3 regions of the Priestia sp. SIMBA_032 genome follow, and region 1 is predicted to be linked to each of the others. Evidence: predicted binding sites of a transcription regulator. Region 1 holds the regulator's gene; each other region holds the start of a gene.
What was found. Region 1 encodes Rex, which represses fermentation and respiration genes when NADH is low (regulators of the CRP and FNR family bind a similar motif). Its sites were predicted from a motif close to TTGTGAAATATTTCACAA; they were not measured.
Positions count from the first base shown of each region.

Region 1 (10,303 bases):
TGATTTACGACTTTATCAAGGAAGTAACGATCGTGTGAAACAATTAAAATAGCTCCTTCATACCCTTGCAGAAACTGTTCCAGCCATGCTAAAGTTTCAATATCTAAGTGGTTGGTAGGCTCATCCAGAATAAGCAAATCAGGCTTTGTTAAAAGCAGTTTTGCAAGAGCCAAGCGCGTTTTTTGTCCACCGCTCAAGGAGGAAATAGGGGTGCTGTAGTCAAAGTTTGAAAAACGGAAACCGTGAAGAATAGATCGGGTATCTGCTTCATATTGATAGCCGCCTAAATCTTTAAACGTTACTTGAAGCTGATCGTACTCTTTGGTTAGTTTTTCGTATTGAACTGAATCATTAAAAATGTCTGGATCACCCATCTTCGTTTCAAGCGTACGTAATTCTTTTTCCATCTTCTTTAATGGAGCAAAGACAGTCATCATTTCTTCCCATATGGAGAGTGTTGACTCAAGAACTGTATCTTGTCCCATATAATCAATGGAAACACCCTTAGGTTTAATAATTTCTCCGCTGTCATAGGAAAGCTGCTCAGCAATAATTTTTAATAAAGTTGATTTACCAGCACCGTTTCGTCCCACTAGGGCAATGCGGTCTTTTGATTGTACTTCTAACTTTATATTCGATAAAATGGGTTCTGCCCCATAGTATTTTGTAATACCGTTCAATTGTAGAATAATCATTTTTTCACCTCTAGTAGTATATCCATAGTGTATTTTAACATATTTTTAACTACAAGTTCTTCCTACAAGCGTTTGTAATTTGCAGAGGGACAAGGACAAATGATGAAGCGAATGTTTTGATTCATGAAATAAAATGATTTTACCTGCACATTTTATACAGGATACTATGTTAAAATAAGAGATAAGTGCATCTCTGAACTTATATATGATGGATGTAAAAAATCCGTCATGACTACCAAACGGATCCTTTGAAGGGCTAATTGCTTCGTTCTAGCTATCGACTTTAAGTAGTGCTGGATAGACAAAAGCCGTCGAGGTGTGAAGCGGAGTATATATAAAACAAGAGAAAAGAGAGAGAATTGGAAGCGCTACCTCAAAGCGGTTGATGCTTTGTGAAAGGTAATGCAATATGACTTAAAAATGTTAGTAATGACATACATGAACTGAGGGGGTACAACGTGAACACTGAACAATTAAAAATACCACAAGCAACGGCTAAACGATTGCCGCTTTATTATCGTTTTTTGAAAAATTTGCATGCTTCTGGTAAACAGCGTGTGTCGTCAGCAGAGTTAAGTGAGGCAGTGAAAGTGGATTCTGCTACTATTCGTCGGGACTTTTCTTACTTTGGTGCATTAGGAAAAAAGGGATACGGCTATAATGTAAATTATTTACTTACATTTTTCCGTAAAACGTTAGACCAAGATGAAGTAACGAAAGTAGCACTGATTGGCGTAGGGAATCTAGGAACGGCCTTTTTAAATTATAATTTTATTAAAAATAATAACACTAAAATTGAGTGCGCTTTTGATGTGATAGAAGATAAAGTCGGTACGAAAGTAGGCGACGTGCCGGTCTATCATCTTGACCAATTGGAAGATTATATGAGTGATGACATCTCAGTAGCGATTTTAACCGTTCCTGCCACTGTTGCTCAGCAAATTACCGATCGTTTAGTGAGTTGCGGAATTAAAGGGATTTTAAACTTTACTCCTGCACGCTTAAACGTACCGGATGAGATTCGACTTCATCATATTGATCTTGCTGTAGAATTACAGTCGCTCGTCTACTTTTTGAAAAATTATCCTGTTGAATAAGACGGACTGTGTTACGATTTCCTTAAGTCTAAATTAATAAGGAGAGTGGGAATATGGGGATTGGAGCAGGCAGTTGGATTGTTATTGCTATTGTAGCACTGCTTATTTTTGGACCGAAACGGTTACCGGAGCTAGGAAGATCAGTGGGCCAAACGCTTAGAGAGTTTAAGCATGCCGCTAGCGGTGCATCAGAAGATCGTGAAAAAGATAAACAGCGTCAAGTAGATGACAAAGAGTAAAAGGGTGATCATAGTATGACCGAACAAGAAATGTCAATATATGATCATATAGGAGAGCTGCGAAAACGCATTTTAATTGTTTTATTTTTCTTTGTGATTGCCACAATTGGCGGCTTTTTTATAGCAGATAAGGTCATTGTCTATTTACAGCATGCTGATGAGGCAAAAAATTTAACGATGAATGCATTTAGGCTAACAGATCCAGTTAAGATTTATATGCAATTTGCTGTTATTATCGGCTGTGTACTTGCAGCTCCTGTTACACTGTATCAACTTTGGGCATTTATTAGTCCTGGTTTATATGAAAAAGAGCGTAAGGTAACGCTTGGATATATTCCTGTTTCCATTTTTCTCTTTATAGGCGGTGTCTCTTTTTCTTATTTTGTGTTGTTTCCATTTGTCGTCGATTTTATGACGCGCGTTTCTGATGAGCTGAATGTAAACCAAGTGATTGGCATTAGTGAATACTTTTCTTTTTTAATGCAGCTCACACTGCCTTTTGGCCTGTTGTTTCAGCTTCCTGTCGTCGTAATGTTTTTGACGAGATTAGGAATTATAACGCCTATGTTTTTATCTCAAATTCGAAAATATGCCTATTTCGTACTGCTAGTTATTGCCGCACTTATTACACCACCGGAATTGCTCTCGCACATGATGGTGACAGTGCCGCTCTTAATTTTGTATGAAATCAGCATCATTATTTCCCGCATTTCGTATCGCAAAGTGTTAAAGGCAAGGGCAGAGCAAGAAAGAGAAGATGTTAGTATGTAAAAAAACCACTGAAACAGTGGTTTTTTTATTTAGATGAATCATCTTGATTTTTATATTGCTGCTGCAATTTTTTAATTTTGTAGTGCAAGATAAAGATGCGAACCGCAAACCTGAAATCAAATGCGGCTACGAGTGCAAATAAGATTGTGGGGAAATTCCAAACGGTTTCCTGAGCATTTTGAATTGCCAAGTAAGTAAATAAAACCCCCATAATAATATAAATAAACCCTCGTGTTAAAGGGATATTCTTCATAAAAACATGCCTCCAAAAATAAACTGCATTTGTTCTGCTTGTTTTTGCATTTCTATAATTTTATCTGCAAAAATAGTTTGAGATAAAATAACGATTGTATTCATCAACACGTGAGCAATAATAGGTACAACAATTAGTCTCGTTCTTGCATAAAGGAATGCAAATACAAATCCCATAGCTGTATACACAAGTAAATGTTTAAAATCCCAGTGTACCGCAGCGAAAATAAGGGAACTAATAAATGCAGAGATAAAGAAATTGTATCGTTTGTGAAGAGAGCCGAAAATAATCTTTCGGAAAATAATCTCTTCTAGTATTGGTCCAATAACAGACGTAACGACAATAAGGAACGGTGTTGCTTTAACAAGATTAACAATATTTTGTGTGTTTTCAGATACTTGGGTAATGCCAAGAGCGTGCTCAATCATACCTGCTACAGCTTGACCAGCCATAGCCAGGAACACCCCAAGGACTGACCAGACCACAGTTACCGTTGTTCCCGCATGTTCTATACGCATGGACATATCACGGCGCAGCAGCAGTAAGACAATAAGTAAACCAAGGATAAAGCTAATGATGGTCCAATAAGTCAAAAGCATGACATTCGCTGTTCGAACTGGATATTGATCAAACATTCCTGTTAATTTTAACAGCGGTATACCAACAACTCCTGAAAACTGCATAAGGATGTAGGTGAGGATAACATACCAATAACGTTTTTCCAATCTTCTATACTCCTTTAAAAGGTTTTTATGTATATATGTCGAAGAAGTACTGTAAAGTTAGCAATTTCTTCTTGCTCGTATTGTAACATACATATTATTGAACAGAGAAAAGAATGCTTTATTTCTCAAAATCGTCGAAATCTAAGACTATTATATGTAGTTGTCGTAAATTTTAAATTTTTTTTGTTTAATACTTGCAAAAAAAACCCACTTTGTTTTAATATAATAATTGTGTTAGCACTCGTTGAGGTTGAGTGCTAATAAAAATGTAAACATATTATTTGAGGAGGTTGTTTCACTTGTTAAAGCCATTAGGTGATCGCGTAGTGATTGAACTTGTAAAATCTGAGGAAAAAACAGCAAGCGGTATCGTGTTACCGGACAGTGCAAAAGAAAAGCCACAAGAGGGTAAAATTGTTGCTGTTGGTACAGGTCGAGTATTAGAAAGCGGTGAGCGTGTAGCTTTAGAAGTAGCTGCGGGCGATCGTATCATCTTCTCAAAATATGCGGGTACTGAAGTGAAATACGAAGGTACTGAATACTTAATTTTACGCGAAAGCGATATTTTAGCTGTAATCGGCTAATTTTAACCACAAACTTATCATACGTAAAAAATAGATTATTAAGAACATCTTGAGGAGGTCAAAGAACATGGCAAAAGACATTAAATTTAGCGAAGAAGCACGTCGCGCAATGCTACGTGGTGTAGATACATTAGCAAATGCTGTAAAAGTAACGCTTGGACCAAAAGGTCGTAACGTTGTATTAGAAAAGAAATTCGGTTCACCGCTTATTACAAATGATGGTGTAACAATTGCAAAAGAAATCGAATTAGAAGACGCATTTGAAAATATGGGTGCTAAATTAGTAGCGGAAGTTGCTAGCAAAACAAACGACGTTGCTGGTGACGGTACAACTACTGCAACAGTTTTAGCGCAAGCAATGATCAGAGAAGGTCTTAAAAACGTAACGGCTGGTGCTAACCCAATGGGTATCCGTAAAGGTATGGAAAAAGCAGTAGCTGTAGCGGTTGAAGAACTAAAAGCAATCTCTAAACCAATTCAAGGTAAAGATTCAATTGCTCAAGTAGCGGCTATCTCAGCAGCTGACGAAGAAGTAGGTCAACTAATCGCTGAAGCAATGGAGCGCGTTGGTAACGACGGCGTTATCACACTTGAAGAATCAAAAGGTTTCACAACTGAATTAGAAGTGGTAGAAGGTATGCAGTTTGACCGTGGATATGCATCTCCTTACATGGTAACTGATTCAGATAAAATGGAAGCTGTATTAGATGATCCATACATCTTAATCACAGACAAAAAAATCGGTAACATTCAAGAAATCTTACCGGTATTAGAGCAAGTTGTTCAACAAGGCAAGCCTCTATTAATCATCGCTGAAGATGTAGAAGGCGAAGCTTTAGCAACATTAGTTGTGAACAAACTTCGTGGTACATTTACAGCTGTAGCTGTTAAAGCTCCTGGTTTTGGTGATCGTCGTAAAGCAATGCTACAAGACGTTGCGATCTTAACAGGCGGAGAAGTAATCACTGAAGAGCTTGGTCTTGACTTAAAAACAGCAGGCATCGATCAATTAGGTCGCGCTTCTAAAATTGTTGTAACAAAAGAAAATACAACAGTTGTAAACGGTGCAGGAAATGCAGAAGATATCCTAGCACGCGTAAACCAAATCAAAGCTCAGCTTGAAGAAACAACTTCAGAGTTTGACCGTGAAAAATTACAAGAGCGCTTAGCAAAACTTGCTGGTGGCGTAGCTGTAATTAAAGTTGGTGCGGCAACTGAAACTGAGTTAAAAGAACGTAAATTACGTATTGAAGATGCATTAAACTCTACGCGTGCTGCGGTTGAAGAAGGTATCGTAGCTGGTGGTGGTACTGCATTAGTAAATATCTATAATAAAGTAGCAAGCATCGAAGCTGACGGTGACACTGCTACAGGTATCAACATCGTATTACGTGCGATTGAAGAGCCTGTACGTCAAATCGCTCACAACGCTGGTTTAGAAGGATCAGTAATCGTTGAGCGTCTAAAAGGCGAAGCAGTTGGAACTGGATTCAACGCTGCAACTGGCGAGTGGGTAAATATGCTAGACACTGGTATCGTTGACCCAACAAAAGTAACGCGTTCAGCTCTTCAAAATGCTTCTTCTGTAGCGGCTATGTTCTTAACAACTGAAGCAGTTGTTGCTGACAAGCCAGAAGAAGGCGGAGCACCTGCAATGCCTGACATGGGCGGCATGGGTGGAATGGGCGGCATGATGTAATCATTGCCCTCTCTGAAAAAGCGACCAAGTACTCACTTGGTCGCTTTTTTGCGTGCGTTAATATTTTCAGATTTTTTTAAAATTTGTTAAGATAGTACTATGTTTATTGGAAAACATACTAAACTCAAGGCTTAACTGAGTTTTAAGGGGGAGCTTCGTTGATTCAGCTCGATCATATTAATAATAAATTAAATCAAGTATTAGAAAACATCGATCAAATTGTAATTGGAAAGCGTCATGTATCTACGTTGAGTCTGGTTGCTTTGCTTGCAAAGGGGCATATTTTGCTTGAAGATGTGCCGGGTGTGGGGAAAACGATGCTCGTGAAGGCACTGGCCAAATCGATTGATGCAGAATTTAAACGAATTCAATTCACGCCTGATTTGCTGCCGTCCGATGTAACAGGTGTTTCTATTTACAGTCCAAGAGACATGGAATTTCATTTTCGTCCAGGTCCTATCATGAGCCACATTGTGCTCGCTGATGAGATTAACAGGACTTCTCCTAAAACACAATCGGCGCTTTTAGAAGCAATGGCTGAGCATCATGTAACAACCGATGGTATCACCCGGGAAATTCCAGCGCCTTTTTTTGTGATGGCTACTCAAAATCCTGTTGATTTTGATGGGACCTATCATTTGCCGGAAGCGCAGCTGGATCGTTTTTCATTCAAACTAAGCATGGGGTATCCTACGCAAGAAGAGGAGCTTCAAATTTTAAATGGCGTATCGACTCAAGTTAACCTTGAAGATGTCAAACCCGTTATGAGCGTTCCAGAATTAGTACAGGCTCAAAAAGCTGTAAGCAGTATTTATGTAGATGATACGATCAAGCACTATATCATCGAAATCATTCGCAAAACGCGCTCTCATCCACATGTTTCGTTAGGTATCAGTCCTCGTGGAACGGTTTCCTTTATGAAGGCCGTTCAAGCATATGCTTTAGTGAAGGGAAGAGATTACTGTCTTCCTGATGATGTTCAAGAGCTTGCTTCGTATGTGTGTGTACATCGATTAACGCTAAGATCTGATACCCAGTACAGCGGCTTAACAGCGGGTGATGTGATGAAGCAAATTATGGCTGACACGAAAGTACCTGTTAAAAGGTAAGAGGTACTTTATGAAACAGTATATAAAAGTGATATGGAATAAATGTAGAGACTGGTTCGTTTTATTCTGCATCTTTGCTGCTACGTTTTCTTACGCTATGTTTCAAGGAGGCTTTGTCAGCTGGTTTTTATTTTATAGCTTCTTACCTTTTGGGTTATATGGGGTAGCCGTTTTGCTTTATCCGTTGAAGAAGTGGAATGTTACTCGTGACATGAAGCTACAGCCTCGATTCGCTGGAGACCATCTTTCGTATGATATTCACATTACACGCTCCTCGGCTTTTCCTGTTTATATGGCAGCGGTGAAAGAGGAAAGTAACTTTTTAGATCAAGAAGAAAGAACAATTTATCCGCTTTTTCAACGAAACGCCGTTATTCCGTATGAAAGATCGTTTGTAGAAAGAGGAGAATATGAATTTTTTACGATTTCGATTGAAATGAGTGATTTGTTAGGAATTGTAAAAAAGAAGGCGTATTATCCGCTGCAGCAGCGATTTATCGTTTATCCTCAAATTCATGAGGTAGATATCCCGTTTCTTTTAGCGGGAATAGAAGAAGGGAAAAATGAAGTTTCGACGGGAAATCAATCTACTACGTTAGTGACAGGCATTAGAGAATATCAGCCGGGTGACCGATTAGGGTCTATTGATTGGAAGGCGACGGCCCGTAAAGCTACGTTGATTTCTAAAGAGTTCGGTCATTATCATGAACGAAGCATGATTATCATTGCAGATGTTATGAGTCCTCTATATTTTGAAGAGCGAATGAGCTTTCTAGCATCCATGCTCATTCATGAAGAAACCAAGCGTAAAAAAGTCGATTTTCTTTTAGCTGGAGATGCCTTTTTTTCGCCAAAAACCTCTGAACAAAAGGAGACTGATAACCTGTTGCATCACTTAGCACGTGCACAGCCTAGTAGCAATCGAACATTCGAAACAGAATTTAAGAATATTGCCATTCAAAAGCAGCATTCTTTTATGGTCATTGTCAGTCAAGTTACCGGGACTCTTATTGGGCAGGTTCAATCTAAGCTGAGTTTCCATGCTAAGGCGTCACTAATTGTTGTTAAAGATGCAGGAGCAGGGCTTAGTGACGAAGAGGCCGTTATTGTAAATGGAATACAATCTTCTGCTTTAACGATTGAAGTCATTAATATTCCACTTTCTCTATCATCTAAAGGAAGTGAGGGCGGAAATAAGTGAATAAATCAGCTTGGTATGTAAAAAATATCTTATTGTACGCGGGAGCTTTCTTTTTATTAGTGGAATGGCTTCTCCCTTTAAACGAAGTAACGGATACCAATCAAATTCAATACTTTATCCTGTTTGTTGCTTACTGCTTTTTGAGCTTAACGTTTCGCTTGCCGTTTATCTTGATGACGTTAGGGAGCATGTTGTTTATTTTGTTTTCACTTCACAATCTTTATTTTCAAGGGGCCTTCTTTTCTTCAGACTGGCTTCCGAGACTGCTGGAAATTCTTCAGTCGGATGTACAAAGTATTATGCAGTGGGATATAGCGAATTTATCATTTGAAATGAGGAGCACTTTATTTTTTGTGTTGCTTTGGATTATGGCTTATTTAATTCGATATTGGATCTTTTATCAAAAAAGAATTTTCTTCTTTTTCTTCTTAACCATTTTGTATATTACTGTGTTGGATACCTTTTCTACTTACGATGCGGGAGCTGCTATTATTCGCGTAATGATTATCGGATTTTTATTAGTAGCCATGCTTCGCATAAATCCTGAACGTATAAAAGCTGCGAGCACTGAGCGTTTAGAAAATAGAAAACGATCGTTTCTTTTTCTAGGCAGCTTTTTAGCTATCGTCATTGTGCTGGCTTATCTCGCTCCTAAACCAGGGCCACAGTGGCCAGATCCCGTACCTTTTATCACAGCGCATACAACAAATCAAGGACAAGGAGAATCTGCAAGCGGTCAACGAATTGGCTATGATATGGACGATTCTAAATTGGGAGGATCGTTTGTTAATGATGATACGGTTGTGTTTACAGCCAAAGTAGAGGATGAGCACTATTGGCGTATTGAAACGAAGGATGTTTATACAGGTAAGGGGTGGGAGCTTTCTAAAGAGGAAGAAAAAGTGCCTTTCAAAGGAAATGAAAACTTACTCCCTCAATATGACGCAAATGCAGCAGGACAAGTAAGAAAAGCGGAAGTTACCTATTCGCAGCCTTCTGTTCATCTTATGCATGTTCCTCAACTGCTGTCGCTAACCTTAAAAAATGGCATTCAAACCGATGTTACACCGACAAATGAAAAATTATATCCTTATCAAAATGACAAGCTTGTTACTGTTCAATCGTATGAGCTGACGTATAAATATCCCGTATTTGATATTGGACTTCTTCAGCAAGCAGAGGAAAAAAAGGCAGAGAGTCTAGAGAATAATAACGAATTTATAGCAAGGTATACACAACTTCCTGCTAACTTGCCGAAACGAGTAAAGGATTTAGCTCGTGAGGTAACAAAAAATAAGAACAATCGTTATGAAAAAGCGAAAGCCGTTGAAGAATACTTCCGATCAAATCCATATGTATATGATACTGAAAATGTTCCAATTCCTACGAAAAATAAAGATTATGTGGATCAATTTTTATTTGATACAAAAAGAGGGTACTGCGATAACTTCTCTACTTCTATGGTCGTGCTGCTTCGTTCATTAGATATTCCTGCTCGGTGGGTAAAGGGCTATACAGAAGGTGATGCCACCGTTATTTCAGGAAGTAGTAAGTGGACAACCTATGAAATCACACAAAATAATGCTCATGCTTGGGTCGAAGTCTATTTTCCAGGAGCGGGTTGGGTACCTTTTGAACCAACAAAAAGTTTTTCTAATCCTTATGATTTTGTAGATAAACCTAACAACTCTAGTGAAAATAGTCAAAGGGAAGAAGAGAAACAAGAAATGCAGGTGAAGGAGCAGCCTAAGGAAAAAGAGCTTCCGGCACAAGAAGAAAGAGCGAAAGAAAAAACAGCTTCTCTTCAAAATGCTAAGCTGTCTATGAAGTGGAAAGTGTTTTTCTACGGACTGATGGTAGTTATGTTAATAGTAATATATCTCAATCGATTTAAATGGTTTTTACCTTTTTATATCTCTTTTTATAAAAA
Region 1 is NZ_JAWRXD010000039.1:4,436-14,738, forward strand. Features, by position in the region: gene SB717_RS31970 (ABC-F family ATP-binding cassette domain-containing protein) at 1-695, opposite strand, end outside; gene SB717_RS31975 (redox-sensing transcriptional repressor Rex) at 1,154-1,792, shown strand; gene SB717_RS31980 (twin-arginine translocase TatA/TatE family subunit) at 1,846-2,031, shown strand; gene tatC (twin-arginine translocase subunit TatC) at 2,047-2,802, shown strand; gene SB717_RS31990 (YdiK family protein) at 2,828-3,055, opposite strand; gene SB717_RS31995 (CPBP family intramembrane glutamic endopeptidase) at 3,052-3,780, opposite strand; gene groES (co-chaperone GroES) at 4,080-4,364, shown strand; gene groL (chaperonin GroEL) at 4,432-6,063, shown strand; gene SB717_RS32010 (AAA family ATPase) at 6,222-7,172, shown strand; gene SB717_RS32015 (DUF58 domain-containing protein) at 7,183-8,373, shown strand; gene SB717_RS32020 (transglutaminase TgpA family protein) at 8,370-10,303, shown strand, end outside.

Region 2 (10,303 bases), on a different contig from region 1:
GGGAGAAGGTCAAAGAGGATCGATGCAGCTCATTAAAGGCAATAAAGCGCTTCGTGAACATTTTTTATCAGGAAAAGCCGTTTACTTGTTTCACTACGTGGAGCCTGGAGTAGTCGAGTTTATTGATGAAGTGACGTATATTAATCATCAATTAGAAATTATGTGGGACTCAGACGGAGAGCTTCGTGAAGCCATTATTTTTGAACTTGAACGAAATCCCGTGATCGAGGAAAAAGCAGCAAAGCTGGATGTTTCACTTTATTCAACTGAACAGCTTCGTCATATGGCATCAGGGAAAGAAAAAAAGACAAGTGTTTATGAGCAAACGGCAGCTCTTAAACAATATGTTCACAAACGCGCAGCTGGTATTTGTGAAGCCTGCGGAGAAAGCGCGCCGTTTATCGCAAAAGATGGAAGCGCCTTTTTGCAAATGTATTATCTTTCAAAGCTTTCAGAGAGCGGACTCGCTAAGCCAAAGGACGCTGCGGCACTATGTCCCAACTGTCATAGCCGTCTACGCTACGGGAAAGGTAGTGAAGTACATAAAGAAGAGCTGATTACTAAAATTAATAAAAAAGAAGCAGGAAAGAAAAATGAGTAATATCGTCTTTCTTCATTTTATACAAAACCGTCTCTAGGCAGGGCAGCTGCCGAGGCGGTTTTTTTGTATGTAGAATGACTTCAAAAAATAAAGACAATAAAGCGTATAAAAATAATAGAAGAACAGATAATGAAGAACTGAAGCTTTCGTTTAGAAAATAGTAAAAGCTGGGGTGATGTGCTGTGGCAGAAAAGCATGACTGCGTCATTATAGGTGGAGGAATTGCAGGACTTCAAGCTGCTATTCAGCTTGGAAGATATAAGCGCAGTGTATTGGTTATTGATTCAAACGATGGACGTTCCAATCTTTGCAAAAATTATCAAAATATATTGGGATGGCCTGAGGGAATAAGCGGGCAAACTCTAAGAGAAACGGGAAGGCAGCAAGCAAAAAGCTACGGCATTCAATTTGCAGAAGAGCGTGTCCTTCAGTGTGAAAAAGAAATAGAAGGGTTTAACGTCATCACAAACTCTGCTAACTACAAAGCAGCTACTCTACTGTTTGCGACGGGAGTAGTAGACCGGGTTCCGCCTGAACTTCAGCAAGAGCTATATCCGTGTATGGGAAAAACCGTATATGTATGTCCCGACTGCGACGGGTACGAAGTAAATAATAGAAGGGTATTAGTACTAGGGTCGGGAAAAGCAGGAGCCAGTTTATCTCTTACGTTAACATATTGGACAAACGACATTACGTACATTAATCATGACAAAAAAGAGATTGGACCTTTAGCAGATGCTTTTATGCAAAAGGGAATTACCTATAAAGAAGAGGCAATAAAAAAAGTCATAACTGAAGCAGAAATGTTAAAAGGAGTCATCCTCGAAAACAATGAATTTATCTATGGAGAAAGAGGTTTTTTAGCGTTTGGAGGAAATAAAGTTCGAACAGAATTAGCGCATGGGCTCGGAGTAGAACTCCTAGAAAATCAGCACATTATCGTAAATTCACGTACAAAAGAAACGAATGTTTCAAACGTGTGGGCAGCAGGAGACATTGTGGCTCATTCTGAACAAGTTACGGTAGCGATGGGAGAAGGTTTACAAGCAGCTATTTGGATACACAAACGCTTGTTAGAGCTTTATGAAAAATAATTGTTTTTTTATAAAAAAAGTTAAGATTTCATGTTTTGTTTCCTTTTTGTTAGGGAAATGGAAATAAAAGAAAGATAAAAAATGACTAAAAATGAGGAGAAGGAGTGGCAAAAAAGTGGTATATAGTCAAGCAGTAAGAAAACCTGAGTTTCAACAAGCGGAATCGGAAGGGTTAAATGAAGCCATCCACGAGTACATAACTCGTCGTACACGTCACAATGCACCGGTTGTGGATGCGCTTCGATATATTATGACCATTGAACATAAACATGAACGCATGCAGGTAGCAGCAGAACTGTTCGGATCAGCTATTCAGCGTGTAAAAGATCAAGATATCATTCAATATCTAAAAAAGTGCGGAAGCTACAAAAGAATTTCTGATACGATGGAATAAAAACGTTTTCTTTGAAAAAAGCGCCTTTAATGAGAAGGGGGCTTTTTTTGTTTCCTCTATTTAAAAGTGAGGGTAAATACATAGAATTCTTCCAGTTTGTGCATAGTAAATGAAGCAGAATTAATTGAGGAAGAGACAGAGTTTTGTATCTGATTACGTGAATGAACATTAAAGTAGAATACAACCTTCACTTGTACAGATGCCGACTTTTGAATAAATAGCGCTTTACGTATGTATCCCTAGCAGGAGGTTTAGTGTATGAGTCAAGAAATACCGTTAAGTTCAAGTGAAATTGCTACTCTTTGGATGACCTATCAGCAAAAGACAATGATCCGAAGAATTTTAGAATATTTTATTGCGCACGCAGAAGATGACGGGGCAAAAGAAATTATGCAAGATACGCATATGCAAGTGGTGAACTATATTGAAGATATCAAAACGATTCTAAAAAATGAAGGGGCAGCCATACCGGTAGGATACACAGAAAAAGACGTAAATGTCGGTGTTCCTAAGCTTTATGATAAAATGTTTGATATTATGTTTCTTCGCCTTTTAAAAGAAATTAGCATGGGGCTACATACGCTTCATTTAACCATGTCCTACAGAAAAGACATGATCTCTCTATATAAAGAGCTTACCGCTTTCACGCAAAGTGGCTATGACAAATGTGTAGATTATCTTCAGGAAAAAAACGTGCTTCCAAGGCCTCCAGCTGTTTCAGTACCTAAAACAGCGAAGTTTGCTGAAGGTACAGATTACATGAATGGCCTCCATTTATTTTCCAGTAAACGTGCATTAAATACTGTAGAGGTAGCACATATTTATTACGCTATTGAAAGCAACATTCTTGGCATGCAAATGATCACAGGGTTTGCTCAAGTAGCAAGTGAGCCTGAAGTAAAGAAGTATTTTGTAAAAGGAAAAGAGCTGGCTAAGAAAATTGTAAGTGATTATAGCAAAATTCTTTTAGAGAGCGATATTCAGACGCCTGCAACGTGGGGAGCGAAAGCAACTGAGTCAAAAGTAGCACCTTTTTCAGATAAACTAATGATGTACTGCGTGAGTTTGTTCTGCAGTTTTGGGCTGGGAAGCAACGCTCTAGGCACTGCATTTAGTTTACGTGGAGATCTTCCTCTTACTCTTGTCAGTACGGCCAAAGACATTTTAACATACGGGCAAGACGGGGGGAAAATCATGGCCAAAAACGGGTGGCTTGAGGAACCGCCAAGTATGGAAGACCGAAATGATTTGATTAAATAGAAAAGCATAATACATGAAGAAAACTTCTTTTTTGAAAGAAGTTTTTTCTTTTGCATAAAAAATGTCGTTATTTGTTCGTTGAACGGTTTGTTTTTTGAATAAAAAGGATATATAAACTATAAATTTACAATTTTATAATAAAAAAGGGGAGTGATAAAGTTGAACTGGTAGATAAAGGTGTTGAAAAATTACGGTACGTTTTCTGGCAGAGCAAGCCGAACTGAATACTGGATGTTTGTGTTAGTTAACTTTGTTATTTCCTTTATTCTTTCGTTCATTCAGTTCGTGATTGATAAGCCTCTTTTTCTGCCGGTAATCTACTCGTTATTGGTTGCCGTTCCTTCGTTAGCGGTAGGGGCAAGAAGGCTCCACGATACGGGAAAAAGCGGATGGTGGCAGCTCATTACATTGGTTCCACTGATTGGCGGTATTTGGCTAATTGTTTTATTCTGTCAGCCTAGCGATCCAAGAGAAAATCGTTTCGGTACAACAGTCAAAGCAGCATAAATAGAACTCCCCCTTATATAAGGGGGAGTTTTTTAGTGCAGAGGTTCTACTATGACTCCATCATAAGCGGATTGGTAAATAGCTCGTATATCTTTTTCATGAAGAGGCAAAGGACTGCGAGCGAGAATTCGTTTTTGCTGGACGCCATCTGCTGTCAGCTTTTGAAGGGCACTTTCTGGAATTTCAAATCCGCGAAGAGTCTGAGGAATGCCGACGTCTTTAACAAGTGACTGCAGCTGCTTTACACACTGATAAGAAGCTTTCTCTTCTGATAAAGAGGTCACGTTTCCGCCTAGTGCTTCAAAAATATCACGCATCTTCGCCACGCAGCTGCTGCGTATGTAACCCATCACATATGGAAGCAATACGGCGTTTGATTCACCGTGAGAAATGTGAAACTGTCCGCCTAACGGATATGCAAGTGCATGAACACCAGCAACACCGGCGTTAAAAAAAGCAAGACCTGCTAAATAGCTTCCGTAGCTCATCTGAGTTCGTGCTTCTTTATCTTGGCCATCTTCTACAGCTGCTCTTAAAGAAGAGCTGATCATGCGTATTGCCTTCAGGGCTAAGGCGTCCGTTGCTGGATTTGCATTCACCGATACATAAGCCTCAACGGCATGAGTTAATGCATCAATCCCTGTAGCCGCCGTTACTTTAGAAGGAACGCTCAGCGTAAGCTCGGGATCTACAATCGCGGCGTCCGCAAGCAAATGATCGTGGGTCACAACGTCTTTGCTGCTTTCAAGAGATAATACAGAAATATTCGTTACTTCTGAGCCCGTGCCGGAGGTCGTGGGAATTAAAATTTTTGGAAGCCCTTTTTCCGTAATTTGTTTCGTGCCAGTTAAGTTCAAATATTCTTCCACAGCTCCGTCGTGAACGGCTAAAACGGCCGTAAGTTTTGCTAAATCTAATGCGCTGCCCCCACCAACTCCAATGACTAAATCAAATTTTCGGCTTTTTGCGTAAGATACGAGTTTTTCACCAAGCGCTAAAGGCGGCTCTGGTGTCGTATCTGCGTATACATCTACTTCATATCCATTTTGGATAAGAGGAGCACTCACTTTATCTACAAGTCCAATGTCTTTTAATACGGAATCTGTGACAATTAAAATATGAGCAGGGTGATATTTTTTCACTTCCGGAAGCAGTTGTTGAAGTGATCCCCATCCTGTATAGCTGAGAGGGGTGAAAACTAGTTTTGAGATGGTCATTTGTTTGCCCTCCAATTTATAGAAAAATTTTTTATCTTAAGCAGTTGCTTGATTTCACTCGTAATAACCTTCAGTAGATTTGCGGAACTGCTGAAATTGATTTGCATCGTGACCAAACCAAACTTGCGAATTCGTTTCGTAGGCTAGACGGCGTATACGTTCAACCGTGTTTGCATACCCGAGAGAGTCGTAGATAATACCGGGTGGTTTCACAGGAGGACCATAGCTCTCAGCTGTATAGATTGCATCAGATGCTAAGATAATGCCACCTGTTTCAGGCAAATGAACATGAAGGCCAAGCATACCCCAAGCATGTCCGCTTCCAAAGTTCAAGATATTAATTCCTTCTGCCAGTTTAATGGTGTCTTCGTTTCGTTTAATCGTTTTCCAATGAAGGTCATTTTTTATCCACGCGTCAATGTCAGCCCAAATATAAGCACCTTCTTTTTGATTGCGTGCATAAGACTGAAGGGTGCCATTTAACTCATCTTCATGAACGATAACAGTAGCGTTAGTGAACAATTCTAAGCAGCCAGCATGATCAAGATGAAGGTGGGAAGCAACAACAAATTTAATTTCTTTAGGATCAACCCCTAATTGTTCTAGTCGATTCGGTAAATAACATTCTTCTGTAGCTGAGTAAGGAAACATTTGTTGAGTTGCTTCAGTCCAGCGTCCTTGTGGTCCCATTGATTCAGGATTGCAGGCTGTATCAAACAGAATTTTCCCTTCCGGATGATCGATTAATACAGTATAAATTGGAAACTCTACAAATTCCGTAGGTGTATGAGGGTCCTTAACAGTTGCTGGGTTATGCATTGCAAGCATCCAGTTTTTATCCATTTGCATCGAGCCGTTATCCATCACATAAAGCTTTGAGTTAGGTTTAATAATATTACACATACAATAGCCTCCTAAACGTAGCGGGATTTTTATTTGTACTTCTAAAATGACTTTGTACTGCATTTACCCTATATTCTGGAGAGAATAATCCTTTTTAGAAGGGGGAGACTCTCTCCTGTTCTTTCAACATACTAAACTGCAATTTCTATGCCAATATTCGAAAAGTAAATATTAGCTCAGTTTTCCTTGATTTTTATAACCATGTGCTGAAAAAATTCACCGCTTTTAGAAGGAAAAAGCCTATTGTACATTGAATGGATAGTGGTGAAAAGTTTCACCGTATATTGGCGGAAATTCACCATAAGAAAGGAACATGAAATAATGACTTCTTTTAAAGAAAAAAAAGATTTGACGAACGAAACGTTACAGGCCATTATTGAATTCTCTACGGACGGAATATATGTAGTAAATAAAAAGGGAATAACGCTATATGTAAATGAAGCTTATGAAAAAATCACAGGAACCAATAAACAAAACGTATTAGGAAAGCATATGCAAACCGTTATAGATGAAGGATATATTGATCAATCTGTTTCCCTACTTGTGTTAGAAGAAAAAAACGGCGCTCTATTATGCAAACGATTTCAAGCGGAAGAGACGTTATGGTAACAGGAAATCCAGTGTTTAACAAACAAGGTGAAATAGAGCTCGTTGTTACCACTGTACAGGATATTACACAGTTAAACGCAGTTAAAAAAGAGCTGTTAAAGGTAAAAGAGTTTTCACATATGAATGCAAATAAATACGCTGTAAAAGTGAATGGGTCGGAACAGCCCCTAGTGTTTCAAAGCAATAAGATGAACTTGGTTTATCAGCAAGCCAAACGAGTAGCTCCGTTTCCTACAAGTATTCTTCTATCAGGTCCCTCAGGATCGGGAAAAGAAGTAGTCGCTAATCTTATTCATGATTCAAGCGATAGAAACAATCAGCCATTCATTAAAGTGAACTGCGGAGCCATTCCTGAACCGTTGCTAGAATCAGAGTTATTCGGCTATGAAAAGGGAGCTTTTACTGGCGCTCGAACAGAAGGGAAAATAGGACTGTTAGAACTCGCTGATGGCGGAACCTTGATGCTTGATGAAATTGGTGAAATGCCAATTTCCTTGCAAGTAAAACTGCTTCGAGTGTTACAGGAAAAGCAGGTACAGAAAATTGGAGGAACTAAAACAAAAAGTATCGATATACGAATCATTTCGGCAACAAATCAACATCTAGGAGAGCTTATTCAAAAGGGGAGGTTCCGTGAAGATTTATACTATCGTTTAAAGGTAGTTGAAATCACCCTTCCGCATTTATCTCAACGTAAAGAGGATATTGGTTTACTAGTTGATCATTACGTTTCCTACTTTTGCAGCTCGTATTACGTCCAAAAGCGCATATCAAATAAAGCGAAGCAAATGCTAGAAGCGTACCAATGGCCGGGAAATGTAAGAGAGCTTCGAAATATGGTTGAGAATATGATTGTGTCTATTCCTGGTGAAATAATTGAAGCCCATCATTTACCTTTTCATACTTATAATGAAGATGAAAAATGTGATTATTTACCTCTAAAAAAGAAAGTGGAGCAGTTTGAACAGCGGCTCGTTAAAGAAACTATTCAACATTGTTCATCACTCCGGCAAGCAGCGAAAGAATTAGGTATCGATCATTCTACTTTGATAAAGAAACTAAAAAGATGGGAATGTAAAGAAAGAGAGGAGCAGGCTTGAGATACGTAACAAAAGAATTAGCTCAGAAAATTGTGCGTAGAACGATGGAGATTATTGATTGCAACATTAACGTAATGAACGAAAAAGGAGTCATTATTGGTTCGGGTGATAAAAATCGAATGAATCAAATCCACGAAGGAGCGTTAATGGTATTAAAAAGCGGCAGTTCCTACGAAATCACTCAGCAGCAGGCTAACTTGCTGCGCGGAGCCAAACCGGGCGTGAATTTGCCTATTTTCTTTAACGGAGAAATTGTTGGGGTTGTGGGATTAACAGGACTGCCAGAACAGATTCGTAATTACGGAGAGCTTGTGCGCATGGCGGCTGAAATGATTTTTCAAGAAATGATTTTAATAGAGGAAATTCAATGGGATGAACGATTAAAAGAAGAGGTGGTTCATCAGCTTCTTCAACAAGAAGAGCCGCTTGATTCCTTATTTTTTGAACGAGCGAATCGGTTTAATATTAACTTATACCTTCCAAGAATGGCACTAATTATTAAAGCTGAAAATCGCCATGAAGTTATGAAGGTTGTAAAGAAATACATAGCTAATAATGATCTATACGCTATGCTTCCAGACGGAGTGGTTCTATTAAAATCTATAGAAGCCGGCAGCGCTAGCAGCTATGCGGAACAGCTAGAAAAACAGCTTCAGGCGTCTGGTATGGTGTGTAAGTTAGCGGCAGGATCTGTTCAAGCTGATTTTAAAGGCCTTCATACATCGTATCAGCAGGCGAAAGATACGCTTTCGGTTGGTTCAAAGCTTCATCCAGAAGCTGATTTCTACTGCTATTCGGATTATCAAATTCCCGTACTGTTACGTCAACGCGCCGGTTTTCAAGAAAATCATGATCTGTTGCAATACTATGAAAAGCTTAAGGAATATGATAAGAAAAAAGAGCTTATCGAAACGTTAACGATCTACATAGAAGAAAATGGCGAAGGAAGCACGGCAGCTAAAAAGCTTTTTATTCATCGAAATACGCTAAGCTACCGTTTAGATAAAATTCAAGATATCACGGGAAAAGATCCAAGGAAAGTAAAAGACCTTCTTGAACTGTATGTAGCGCTACTGTTATCTAAAATTTCATAATTGTGCACGTGCATAAAAGATCTTGCGATAGTAAGGTCTTTTTTTGTTGAAGTGACTAATGAAAGAATTAAAGGTAGCGCTTACAATTAGCATTGGGGATAGAAGAAACAAGAAAGGGGATGCTTTATGGACGTTCAAGTAAGCGCGTTAGGCGCGATTTGTGCATTAGTAATTGCCATTATATTAATTCTAAAGAAAGTGGCTCCTGCATACGGAATGATAGCCGGAGCTTTAATAGGAGGACTGATTGGCGGAGTTAATATTGCTGATACCGTTACTTTAATGATTGAAGGAGCGCAAGGCATCATTCCCGCAGTGCTGCGGATTCTTGCAGCTGGTATATTGGCCGGGGTATTAATAGAATCAGGTGCTGCAGCAGTTATAGCAGAAACCATTGTAAAAAAATTAGGGGAAACAAAAGCGCTTTTAGCTCTAGCGCTAGCCACACTCATTCTTACGACAGTAGGTGTGTTTGTGGATGTGGCTGTGATCACAGTGGCGCCTATTGCTTTAGCAATTGCTAAACGTACGGGTATGTCAAAGCCAGCTATTTTATTAGCGATGATTGGAGGAGGAAAGGCAGGAAATTTAATGTCTCCTAATCCTAACGCCATTGCTGCTTCAGATGCATTTAATATTCCGCTTACATCCGTGATGGCTGCAGGAATTATTCCCGCTATATTTGGCGTAACGGCCACTTATATAGTAGCCAAACGATTAGTGAAAAAAGGAACAATGGTTCAAATTGAAGAAATAGATACAGTGGATGCAAGCAGCTTGCCGCTGTTTTTAACGGCCATCATAGCACCAATTGTTACCATCGTGCTACTGGCGCTGCGCCCGCTTTTTGATCTTAATATTGATCCAATGGTTGCGCTTCCTGTAGGAGGAATTGTTGGTGCCATTGTGATGAAAAAAGGAAAACAGCTTAATACATACGCTATTTCTGGATTAGGAAAAATGTCAGGTGTAGCCATTATGCTTCTTGGAACAGGGACATTAGCAGGAATTATTGCCAACTCCCAGCTAAAAGACGTGATTATTCAAGGCTTGTCTGCCATTGGATTGCCAGCTTATGTTTTAGCTCCGGTTTCAGGTATTTTTATGTCAGCGGCAACCGCTTCGACAACAGCAGGAACAGCAGTCGCAAGCCAAGTTTTTGGCTCGACGATTTTAGAGCTGGGCGTTTCTGCTTTAGCCGGAGCTGCTATGGTTCATGCCGGAGCGACCGTACTTGATCACCTCCCGCACGGAAGCTTTTTCCACGCAACGGGCGGAAGTGTAAATATGAAAATAAAAGAACGTTTAAAATTAATCCCTTACGAATCGCTTATTGGACTCATTATGGCAATTGTATCCACGCTTATATTTGGTGTATTAAAGCTATACGGGTAAAAACAAAAAGGAGTGTTTCTATGAAAATTGTGATTGCACCTGATTCATTTAAGGAAAGCTTAACGGCTCTGCATGTTTGTGAAGCGGTTGAAAAAGGAATAAAAGCTCATTTTCCAGACGCTGAGATTA
Region 2 is NZ_JAWRXD010000004.1:147,169-157,471, reverse strand. Features, by position in the region: gene SB717_RS14960 (SRA domain-containing endonuclease) at 1-601, shown strand, start outside; gene SB717_RS14955 (NAD(P)/FAD-dependent oxidoreductase) at 784-1,695, shown strand; gene SB717_RS14950 (hypothetical protein) at 1,811-2,089, shown strand; gene SB717_RS14945 (DUF3231 family protein) at 2,348-3,349, shown strand; gene SB717_RS14940 (DUF805 domain-containing protein) at 3,521-3,856, shown strand; gene SB717_RS14935 (iron-containing alcohol dehydrogenase) at 3,889-5,073, opposite strand; gene ahlS (AhlS family quorum-quenching N-acyl homoserine lactonase) at 5,128-5,976, opposite strand; gene SB717_RS14925 (PAS domain S-box protein) at 6,298-6,585, shown strand; gene SB717_RS14920 (sigma-54 interaction domain-containing protein) at 6,549-7,685, shown strand; gene SB717_RS14915 (sugar diacid recognition domain-containing protein) at 7,682-8,779, shown strand; gene SB717_RS14910 (GntP family permease) at 8,906-10,174, shown strand; gene SB717_RS14905 (glycerate kinase) at 10,195-10,303, shown strand, end outside.
Region 2: a site for Rex is predicted at 6,239-6,256, ahead of ahlS (AhlS family quorum-quenching N-acyl homoserine lactonase). Genes of this name have one in related genera too.

Region 3 (10,303 bases), on a different contig from region 1:
AATGGATTGACTCTAGAAACAAATGAACCGATATCTCATTTTGGTAACGTCATATCTGCAAACGCTTACCTTGGTGTAGAAACAATATTGCCAGCTCTAGAGACAGAGGCTCAAGTTATTATTACCGGTAGAGTAGCAGATCCGTCTTTATTTGTTGCTCCAATGGTACACCACTTTGGATGGTCTTTAGACGACGTAGATAAAATTGCTCAAGGAACAGTAATTGGACACTTATTGGAGTGTGGAGGACAGGTAGCTGGTGGTTATTTTGCTGATCCCGGAAAAAAAGAAGTCCCAAAGCTTGCTGAATTAGGTTTTCCATTTGCTGATGTTAAAGAAGATGGGACAGCCATCATTACTAAAGTAGAAGGGACAGGAGGAGTCATTAACTTAGCTACTGTAAAAGAACAGCTTCTTTACGAAGTAACTAATCCTCATCAATATATAACACCGGATGTTATTGCAGATTTTACTTCCGTTCATTTACAGGGAATTAAATTGAACCAAATTCAAGTGTCTGGCGGAACAGGTATAACAAGGCCTGAAACGTTAAAAGTCAGCGTAGGTTACGAAGCAGGTGTTATTGGAGAAGGGGAAATTTCCTATGCTGGATCCAATGCTCTAGAAAGAGCTAAGCTAGCTGGTGAAATTTTATATAGTCGTTTAAAAGATAAAGTGGTCGACTTAAGAATTGATTATATCGGTATTTCTTCCGTTCATAGAGTCTCTTTTCAAGAATCAGATCCTTATGAAATCAGGCTGAGAGTAGCAGGGAAATGTCTTACTTTAAAGGAAGCAGCCAAAATTGGAGAAGAGGCAGAGGCTCTTTATACAAATGGGCCCGCAGGTGGAGGCGGAGCAAGAAAGTATGTTAATGAAGTAGTAGGAATTGTTTCTACGTTGATTTCACGTAACAAAATAGAAACCTACTTTACATTAAAGGAGAGCATAACAAATGAAAAAGAAATTATATGAACTTGCTCACAGTCGAGCTGGGGATAAGGGAAACACGCTTATGCTATCACTAATTCCGTATGACGAAAAGGATTATTTTTTATTACATGAAAAAGTGACTGCTTCGGAAGTAAAAAAACACTTAAAAAATATTGTAGAAGGAGACATTGTTCGCTATGAGGTTCCTAATATATCAGCGTTTCAATTTGTATGTCACCGCGCGTTACTTGGTGGAGTGACTACTTCTTTAGGAATGGATACGCACGGAAAAAGCTTAAGTTATGCCCTGCTGGAAATGGAAGTAGACATTTGAATAATAGTATAAAGGAGGTACTTTATCAGTGAACAATACGTCAATACAAAAAGTTCTAAGTTTTATTACTGTAGGAGTTCTTATTCTAGCTTTCTTTCCTTTAAGTAGTGTTGCGGCAAAAGAAGAAAATAATTATAAAAACGTAAAAAAACCAACCTCTTCAGTTTTATCAGGTAACTATTATTTGGAGCAGAAGATTGAATTAAAGACAAACACACCAGGTGCGAAAATTTACTATACACTTGACGGGAGCACTCCGACCAGTCAAAGCAATCAGTATTCGAACCCAATTATTATTAATAACGATACGGTGCTTAAAGCAATTTCCATAAAAGGAAACGCGAAAAATAAAAATCAGAAAAATCATAGTGATATAGCTATATTTACTTATTCATTTGAAAGCAGAGAATCTATAGCTACTCAATTTTTATCATTCACTTATAAAACAATGCCCTACCGACTTTATGTGCCTAAAGACTATGATTCTACAAAATCATATCCTCTGGTGCTATTTTTACACGGAGGTGGTGAACGAGGAAATGATAATACAAAACAGCTTCTTGGCAACGACGGAGCCATCATTTGGGCTTCACCAGAAAATCAACGAAAGCATCCCGCTTTTGTTTTAGCTCCCCAAGCTCGTAATGTACCAAGCGGAGGCTTCACCGTTACAAGAGATGATAACAATCAAGTCGATTTAGCAAAAGTATTCGAAACATCAGAAGATTTAAAAACGGCTTATGAAATTCTACAAAGTGTAAGAAAATCCTACAATATAGATAGTAATCGCCTTTATTCTACAGGACTATCTCAGGGAGGATTTGGCACATTTAACTTAAATATAGAACACCCTAATTTGTTTGCTGCGATGGTTCCGATAGCGGGAGGAGCCGATCCAGCTAAGGCGCACTTTCTTATCAACAAACCAATATGGGCTTTTCATGCTGAAGACGATTCTGTCATTCCTGTTACCTATTCAAGGAATATAATAAGTGCTATAAAAAAAGCTGGAGGACATCCGCTATATACGGAATATCCTAAAGAATTAAAGTATGACCATGCTTCATGGGTTCCTGTGTATCAAAACCAGAAACTGATTGAATGGATGTTTCAGCAGGTCAAATAAGCAAATCAGTAAATGTTAAAGCTCAATACTTCATCTAGTACTTATGAAAAAACTCTTCCAGTTAATAAAAACTGGAAGAGTTTTTTTGCTTTTATTAGGCTAGTCACAAGGTACCTTTTATCCCCCACATTTACTCAAATATGTGACGAAATTATGGTAAAGGTATTCAAAATAGATAAAAACCGCTTTAAGTGTGAGAAATATCACACCCTTTAACAACGCAACATGATAATTTTTTAGAAGTAAGCAATATGTCATGACAAAATTCAATATGTTAGGAGGTTTTTAGCCTTTTGATCTGTTGAGATGCATCTTTAATATGAACGTTTATATACCATTATTATGTACAGAGATTTAAAGGAAGGGAGCCTAAGCTTAGGTGAGAAAGCAAAAATCAATGCATATTGGCAAGTTAATCATTCTCTCCGTATTCATTACAATTTTTTTAGCAGGCTGTGATAGTCGTTATTTGATTTTAAATCCGCAGGGGGCGGTGGCTCAAAAAGAATACCAGTTAATTATTTTTTCCATAATTTTATGCACAATTGTTGTTATTCCTGTTTTAGGTCTGCTTGTGTATATCGTTTTACGCTACCGTGATAAGCCTGGAAACAAGGCTCCGTATCGACCAGACTGGGACGATAGCAAGCGTCTTGAATTTATTTGGTGGGGCATCCCCATTATTATTATCGGCATTTTAGGTTTCGCTACGGCCAAGACGACTTATGAATTAGTAGATCCGCCGAAAAAAGATGTAAAGCCGCTAACGATTGAAGTAACATCTCTTGACTGGAAATGGCTATTTCAATATCCGGATCAAGATATTGCGACAGTCAACTATGTAGAAATTCCAAAGAATGTGCCTGTTCAATTCGTGCTAACGTCAGATGCACCTATGAATTCTTTTTGGGTACCCCAGCTGGGAGGACAATTATATACCATGCCGGGAATGGCCATGGGGCTTTGGCTGCAAGCTGATCACAAGGGAGAATATTTTGGTTCAGGGGCTAATTTTACGGGTGAAGGGTTCGCCCATATGAACTTTAAAGTTAAGTCTACATCGACAAAAGAATTTAATCAGTGGGTAAAACAAGTAAAAGAAACAGCGCCAGCTTTAACAAAAGCTGATTATAACAGTCTTGCAAAACAAGGTCTTTCTTTGGAGAAATCGTATTCTACCATTCCTAAAGGTTTGTTCCAAGAAATTGTCATTAAAAATGGTGGTCAATATTATAGTCAGCATCACCATATGAAAAATGAAGATATGAAGACCATGAATGTGGCTTCTGATGAACAAGCACATACACAGCACAAGCACCAGGAAGGAGGAAAATAAGTTGTTAGACAAATTAAAAGATTTTTCATCTCATTTTTTTGTGACAGGGGAGCCGATGATTTACGGAGCAGATGTCGCCATTTTGTTAACGCTAGCCGGTATTATTTTTGTTCTTACTTATCTTAAAAAGTGGAAGTGGCTATGGCGTGAGTGGCTCACAACGGTAGATCATAAAAAAATTGGAATCATGTATATGCTTTCTTCATTGTTAATGCTGTTTCGAGGCGGAGTAGATGCATTATTAATGCGTATGCAGCTAGCATTTCCCCAGTGGCATTTTCTAGATTCTAATCATTACAATGAAATTTTCACTACGCACGGAACCATTATGATTCTATTTATGGCAATGCCGCTTATGTTTGCTTTCTTTAATATCGTTGTGCCGCTTCAAATTGGAGCAAGAGATGTCGCCTATCCTTTTTTAAACGCGGTAAGCTTTTGGCTATTTTTCTTTGGCGCCATGCTTTTCAATTTGTCGTTTGTAATCGGAGGCTCGCCAGATGCAGGGTGGCTAAGTTATCCGCCGCTTTCTGGCATGCAGTTCAGTCCTGGACCAGGTCAAGATTTTTATATTTGGGGCATTCAAATATCAGGTATTGGCAGCTTGGCTTCTGGAATTAATTTCATTATGACCATTTTAAAAATGCGTGCGCCCGGTATGAAACTTATGCATATGCCCCTATTTACGTGGTCTGTTCTAGCAAGCTGTATTATTATCATTTTCGCGTTTCCTGTATTAACCGTAACGCTTGCTTTATTGTTTATTGACCGCTTCTTTGACGGACACTTATTTACCATGACCGGCGGAGGAAATCCAATGATGTACATTAACTTAATTTGGATGTGGGGACATCCTGAAGTGTATATCGTTGTACTTCCTGCATTCGGCATTTTTTCTGAAATCGTTGCAACGTTTTCTCAAAAGAAAATATTTGGCTATAAATCTATGGTTTTTTCAATGATGATTATTAGCGTTCTATCGTATTTTACATGGGTACATCATTTCTTTACGATGGGTGCAGGCGCTAATGTGAATGTGTTTTTTGCTATTACCACGATGGCCATCGGAATTCCAACGGGCGTTAAAGTGTTCAACTGGTTATTTACGATGTTCCGCGGCCGTATTCAAATGACGCAGCCAATGTTATGGACAATTGCTTTTATCCCGTGCTTTGTTGTGGGAGGAGCAACGGGTGTTATGCTTTCAGCAGCTCCTGCAGACTATCAGTATCACAATAGCTACTTTTTAGTTGCACACTTTCACCAAGTGTTAATCGGAGGCGTGGTATTCGGCTTTTTTGCAGGTTTGTACTATTGGTGGCCAAAAATGTTTGGCTTTAAACTAAATGACCGTCTTGGTAAATGGGCATTTTGGACGTGGAATATTGGTTTTTACTTATGCTTCATGCCTCAATATGCATTAGGATTTATGGGGATGACACGCCGTATTTATACGTACGATTTTGACATGGGATGGGGACCGCTGAACGTTATCTCTACAGTGGGAGCCTTCTTTATGGGCATAGGGTTTATTTTTCAAGCATGGCAGATTCTTCATGGCATTAAGTACGGAAAACGAGATGTAACAGGAGATCCTTGGAATGGACGTACATTAGAATGGTCCATCCCTTCACCGCCGCCGCACTACAATTTTGCAGTAATTCCAACAGTAACCGGGCAAGATGCGTGGTGGACGATAAAAGAAGAAAGAAAAAAGAAAAAAGCGAAGGAAACAGCGGCTTTTTCTCCAATTCATATGCCTAAGAATTCAGGCATTCCATTTATCATGTCGGTTTTCTGGTTCATTGCTGGTTTTGGTTTAACGTTCCACTGGGTATGGGTAGCGATATTCGGTTTGACAGGAGTAGGAGCTTGTTTACTAGCTCGTTCTTTTCAATACAACTCGGACTATTATATTCCCGTGGATGAAATTCGACATACAGAAGATTCAGTAGGGAGGGTCGGATAACATGGCATATGCGACAGCACACCACGGAGAACATCATCATGAACATGATGAAGAAATCAAAGTTATGGGTTTTTGGCTTTTCCTCGTAACGGACTGCATCTTATTTGGAGCATTATTTGCTACGTATGCCGTTCTTGTTAATCATACTGCAGGAGGCCTTACAGGAAAGGAATTTTTTGAAGTCCCAGGATTTGTTTCTGAAACGTTTATCTTATTAACGAGCAGCTTTACAAGCGGATTAGCCGTGTTAAGCATGCACAAAGGAAAAATAAAGCCTTTAATTGGCTGGCTAATCGTAACTCTGCTTTTAGGTGTATGCTTTGTTGGCCTTGAAATTCATGAATTTCAAACAATGGTTCACGAAGGAGCAACCATTTCTACGAGCGCATTTTTTACGGCTTTCTACACGCTGGTTAGTACACACGGGCTGCACGTCTCTGTTGGAATCATTTGGATGATTTCAATTACAATCCAGTTAAAACGATACGGAATTACCTCTGTAACAAAACGAAAAGTGACGATTATAAGCTTATACTGGCATTTTCTTGATGCCGTCTGGATCTTCCTTTACACGGTTGTGTATTTAATGGGGGTGATGTAGATGGAGAACCACGGGTCGTTAAAAGCTTATACAATAGGATTTATTTTCTCGATTATTTTAACCGTTATTCCTCTGCTGCTGGTATTAAACCACGTACTTGCTAAAAATATATTACTAGCTAGCATTCTAGGAATGGCCGTGCTTCAATTTTTTGTTCAATTGTTTTTCTTTATGCATATTAAAGACGGAGAAAAGCCTCGTTATAATGTGATGGCTTTAATACTTGGAATCGTTTTTGTTATTACGATTGTAGCAGGATCTATTTGGATCATGACTTTTAACTCTCAAGTTCAATAAAAATGGAGCCGTGTACGATGTGCACGGCTCTATTTTTGATTAATTTCTCTAACTTGTGATAAAAATCACATATTTTCGCTTGTGCAAGAAGTACAATAAAAGTGTAGCAAAGAAAGTTCTTTATAAACGAAAGACAAAGGAGAGATTATGATGAATATGGCTTATCGTAACATCCTCGTAGCAGTAGACGGTTCTGTAGAAGCGGAGTGGGCATTCAAAAAAGCAGTTAACAGTGCAAAAAAAAATAACGCTCATTTGATAATTTGTCACGTTATCGACATACAGGCATTAAGTCCATCACCTTATGCATTCTATACGGATACACGCTTTCAAGATGCAGAGAAATTTGCTGAAGAACTTTTAACCAACTATAGTAACCTAGCCATTAAGGATGGAGTAACGAAAGTCGAGACATTAATTGAACACGGTTCTCCTAAAACAAAAATATCTAAAAAAATTGCTCCCGATAAGCACGTTGATTTAATTGTATGCGGTGCAACCGGGTTAAACGCGGTAGAGCGTATCTTAATCGGAAGTGTATCTCAGCATATTTTGCGCTATGCCAAATGTGATGTGTTAATCGTTCGCACTCCTAAAGAAGCTGAAGAGGAATCAAAGCCTTTACAAGTAGAACTAACAGAATAGCCAGGCACAGACGAGAAATAAAACTTGTTGTGCACAGCAAAATACAAAGCTCTCACCATTTATTTAAAGAGAGGAGATAAACGTATTTTAGTTAAAAGAAGATCCGAACAAGGAGTCAAGATTCTTAAGGGAGAATTTGACTCGTTCGGATTCTTTTATTGTGATGGTGAATGTATTTTCCAGGTATGCAGCTGTTTCTAGCTGTTGATTGAATGGGAATGGCAGAAAGAAAGGTGAGGATAGTAGAGCACATTAAACATGTTTATTAAGGAAGCAGAGGGGAAGAACAAGTATATAGAAAACTTTTCCTTAGTTGGTTAAGGTTGATTTATAAAGGAGTGACGAATATGTCAAAGTTAAATAATCCATTAACTCAATATTTCCATGAAGACTATCCAAAACAGTATCAAGAACCGCCTGGTGTACAAAAAGAAATGAACGTCATCCCAGACTGCGGGGAAAACAGTTACATAGGTGCAGGTAAATTAAAAGGCAGAAAAGCTCTTGTGACAGGTGGAGATTCAGGTATTGGCCGAGCAGCAGCTATCGCTTACGCAAGAGAAGGAGCGGACGTTGCGCTTAATTACTTGCCACAAGAGCAAGCTGATGCAGAAGAAGTAAAAAAGCTTATTGAAGCAGAAGGAAGAAAAGCAGTACTCATACCTGGTGATGTAGGCGAAGAATCTTTTTGCAAGGAGCTAGTAGAAAAAGCTTACAAAGAATTAGATGGATTAGACGTTTTAGCGCTCGTAGCAGGTAAACAGCAGGCAGTAGAAGATCTTGCTGATTTAGAAACGGATCAGCTGCGCAAAACCTTTGAAGTAAATGTATTCTCTTTATATTGGACCGTAAAAGCAGCGCTGCCTTATTTACCGGCAGGTGCTTCTATTATTACCACAAGTTCTGTACAAGGCTATAGCCCAAGTCCTAATTTATTAGATTATGCAGCTACAAAGTTTGCCATTAACGGATTCACTCGCGGACTAGCCAAGCAATTAGCTCCAAAAGGTATCCGTGTCAACTCCGTTGCTCCAGGACCTATCTGGACGCCGCTTCAAATTTCTGGAGGGCAGCCAAGCGACGCTATTCCAGGCTTTGGACAAGATACACCTTTGCAGCGTGCTGGTCAGCCGGTAGAGTTAGCAAATGTATACGTATTTTTAGCTTCAACGGATGCAAGCTACGTAACAGCTCAAGTTTACGGAATTACAGGGGGAATAGAACTAGCTTAACTCAAAAAAACACGTGCAGTTATGAACTGCACGTGTTTTTTTGAGTTATTTTTGTTTTAATGTCTTCTTCCTTTTAAAGTCTGTACACAAATGTAGCTAAGCGTAGCGAATAACGCTGTAATAAATGCCGAGTGAGACAGTGTAGCAAAGACATTTAAACGGGACATGACAACAAAGATACCGCTAAATATTTGAGCAACGGTTAAAGCAACTGCAATGATGGACGCGTAGTAAATATCACGGCGAGTTTCTTTATACTGCTTGATGGCAGATACCATAATCCAAATGATAAGAACAAACAGCACAAGAGCAGCAAATCGGTGGGCAAAATGAATGCCCGTTGTTCCTGAAAGCTTTGGAATAAGAGTATTGCCATAACAAGCAGGAAAGCTTGTACACGCTAAGCTTGCACCTTTGTGACGCACATATGCACCTAAATAAATATCGCAGTAGGTAAATATAAGCGTAAACCATGCGAGCCATCTAAATTTGCCTGTAACCGCTCCTTTAATAAAATGATCTGAACGGTCCTTTTGAATAACAAATATTGAAAGTAAAAATACACCGGTAAACGCAATAAGCGAAAGACCGAAATGCAGTGCTAGCGCCTCAGCTGACTGAGGCCAGATAACTGCAGAAGCCCCGAGCAATGACTCGATAACGATAAATGCAATACTCATAATCGCTAAAATTTTCACTTCACGGTTTCTGCGATAACGAATCCAAGCCCAAATAGAAAATGCTAAAACAAGAAGACCTGCAAATGCGGTAATCAAACGATGCGTATATTCAATCATTGTTGCTACTGCGTATTCGGGTATTAACTGCCCGTTACACAATGGCCACTCGTTTCCGCACCCTAATCCAGATCCTGTGGTTGTGACCAGACTGCCGGCAATCATTAAAATAAACATAACAATCGTTGTAAATATAGCTGTTATTTTAAATAAATTTCTCATACGTTGACTCCCTTTGTTGAGGTACTAATTATGACTATAGATTTGATGAATACGATAGTCAAGTAGTAGAGCGTAATTAACAAATAACTGTCACAAACTCGCACATGTTTCCCTTAAATTTAATGTCAGAAAAGCTTTCTTCACTAAGCTTTGTAATGGTTTTTTCCTTTTAAACAATGTAAATATGCTTTCATACATAAGATATAAAAAATTATATTAGTGATTTTATACAATTTGCAAAAAAAACTTTAGAGAGAATGGAGATACAATCATATTCCAAAAGTGATAATATAAATATAAATCAAATGATGTTATAAAACCTATCATTTTATGTTAGATATAAAATAAACTTTTTATCACGGAGAAACTTTATTGAAAGGAGAGATAACGATGAGCTTAGAAGCTTTAAATAAAAGAGTAGAAACCGATCTTTCTTACCTTTCCTTCAGGAAACTAACAGAAGTACAGCCAATTATCCCTAAGAGTGGACACGTATACGATGTAATCATTATTGGAGGAGGCCAAAGCGGGTTAGGAACGGCTTTTGGCTTGCTGCGAGAACGCGTGTCAAATATTCTTGTTATTGATGAAAACCGTTCGGGTTTAGAAGGTCCGTGGGAAACGTATGCACGAATGATTACGCTGAGAACACCAAAAAACTTAACATCTATCGATTTAGGTATGCCTTCGCTTACGTTTCAAGCGTGGTGGGAAGCACAATTTGGCTCAGAGGGCTGGGAAGCTCTTGACAAAATCCCAAGAGGAGACTGGATGAATTATTTACGCTGGTACCGGAGCATTCTTAACCTTCCTGTGGCAAATGAAATAAAATTAACGTTAATTGAGCCGACGGAAACAGGTATTCATCGCT
Region 3 is NZ_JAWRXD010000003.1:725,595-735,897, reverse strand. Features, by position in the region: gene SB717_RS13900 (acyclic terpene utilization AtuA family protein) at 1-975, shown strand, start outside; gene SB717_RS13895 (AtuA-related protein) at 956-1,267, shown strand; gene SB717_RS13890 (chitobiase/beta-hexosaminidase C-terminal domain-containing protein) at 1,296-2,393, shown strand; gene SB717_RS13885 (ubiquinol oxidase subunit II) at 2,791-3,729, shown strand; gene qoxB (cytochrome aa3 quinol oxidase subunit I) at 3,731-5,698, shown strand; gene cyoC (cytochrome o ubiquinol oxidase subunit III) at 5,700-6,299, shown strand; gene cyoD (cytochrome o ubiquinol oxidase subunit IV) at 6,300-6,596, shown strand; gene SB717_RS13865 (universal stress protein) at 6,747-7,241, shown strand; gene SB717_RS13860 (SDR family oxidoreductase) at 7,589-8,473, shown strand; gene SB717_RS13855 (COX15/CtaA family protein) at 8,530-9,432, opposite strand; gene SB717_RS13850 (NAD(P)-binding domain-containing protein) at 9,823-10,303, shown strand, end outside.
Region 3: a site for Rex is predicted at 2,585-2,602, ahead of SB717_RS13885 (ubiquinol oxidase subunit II). Genes of this name have one in related genera too.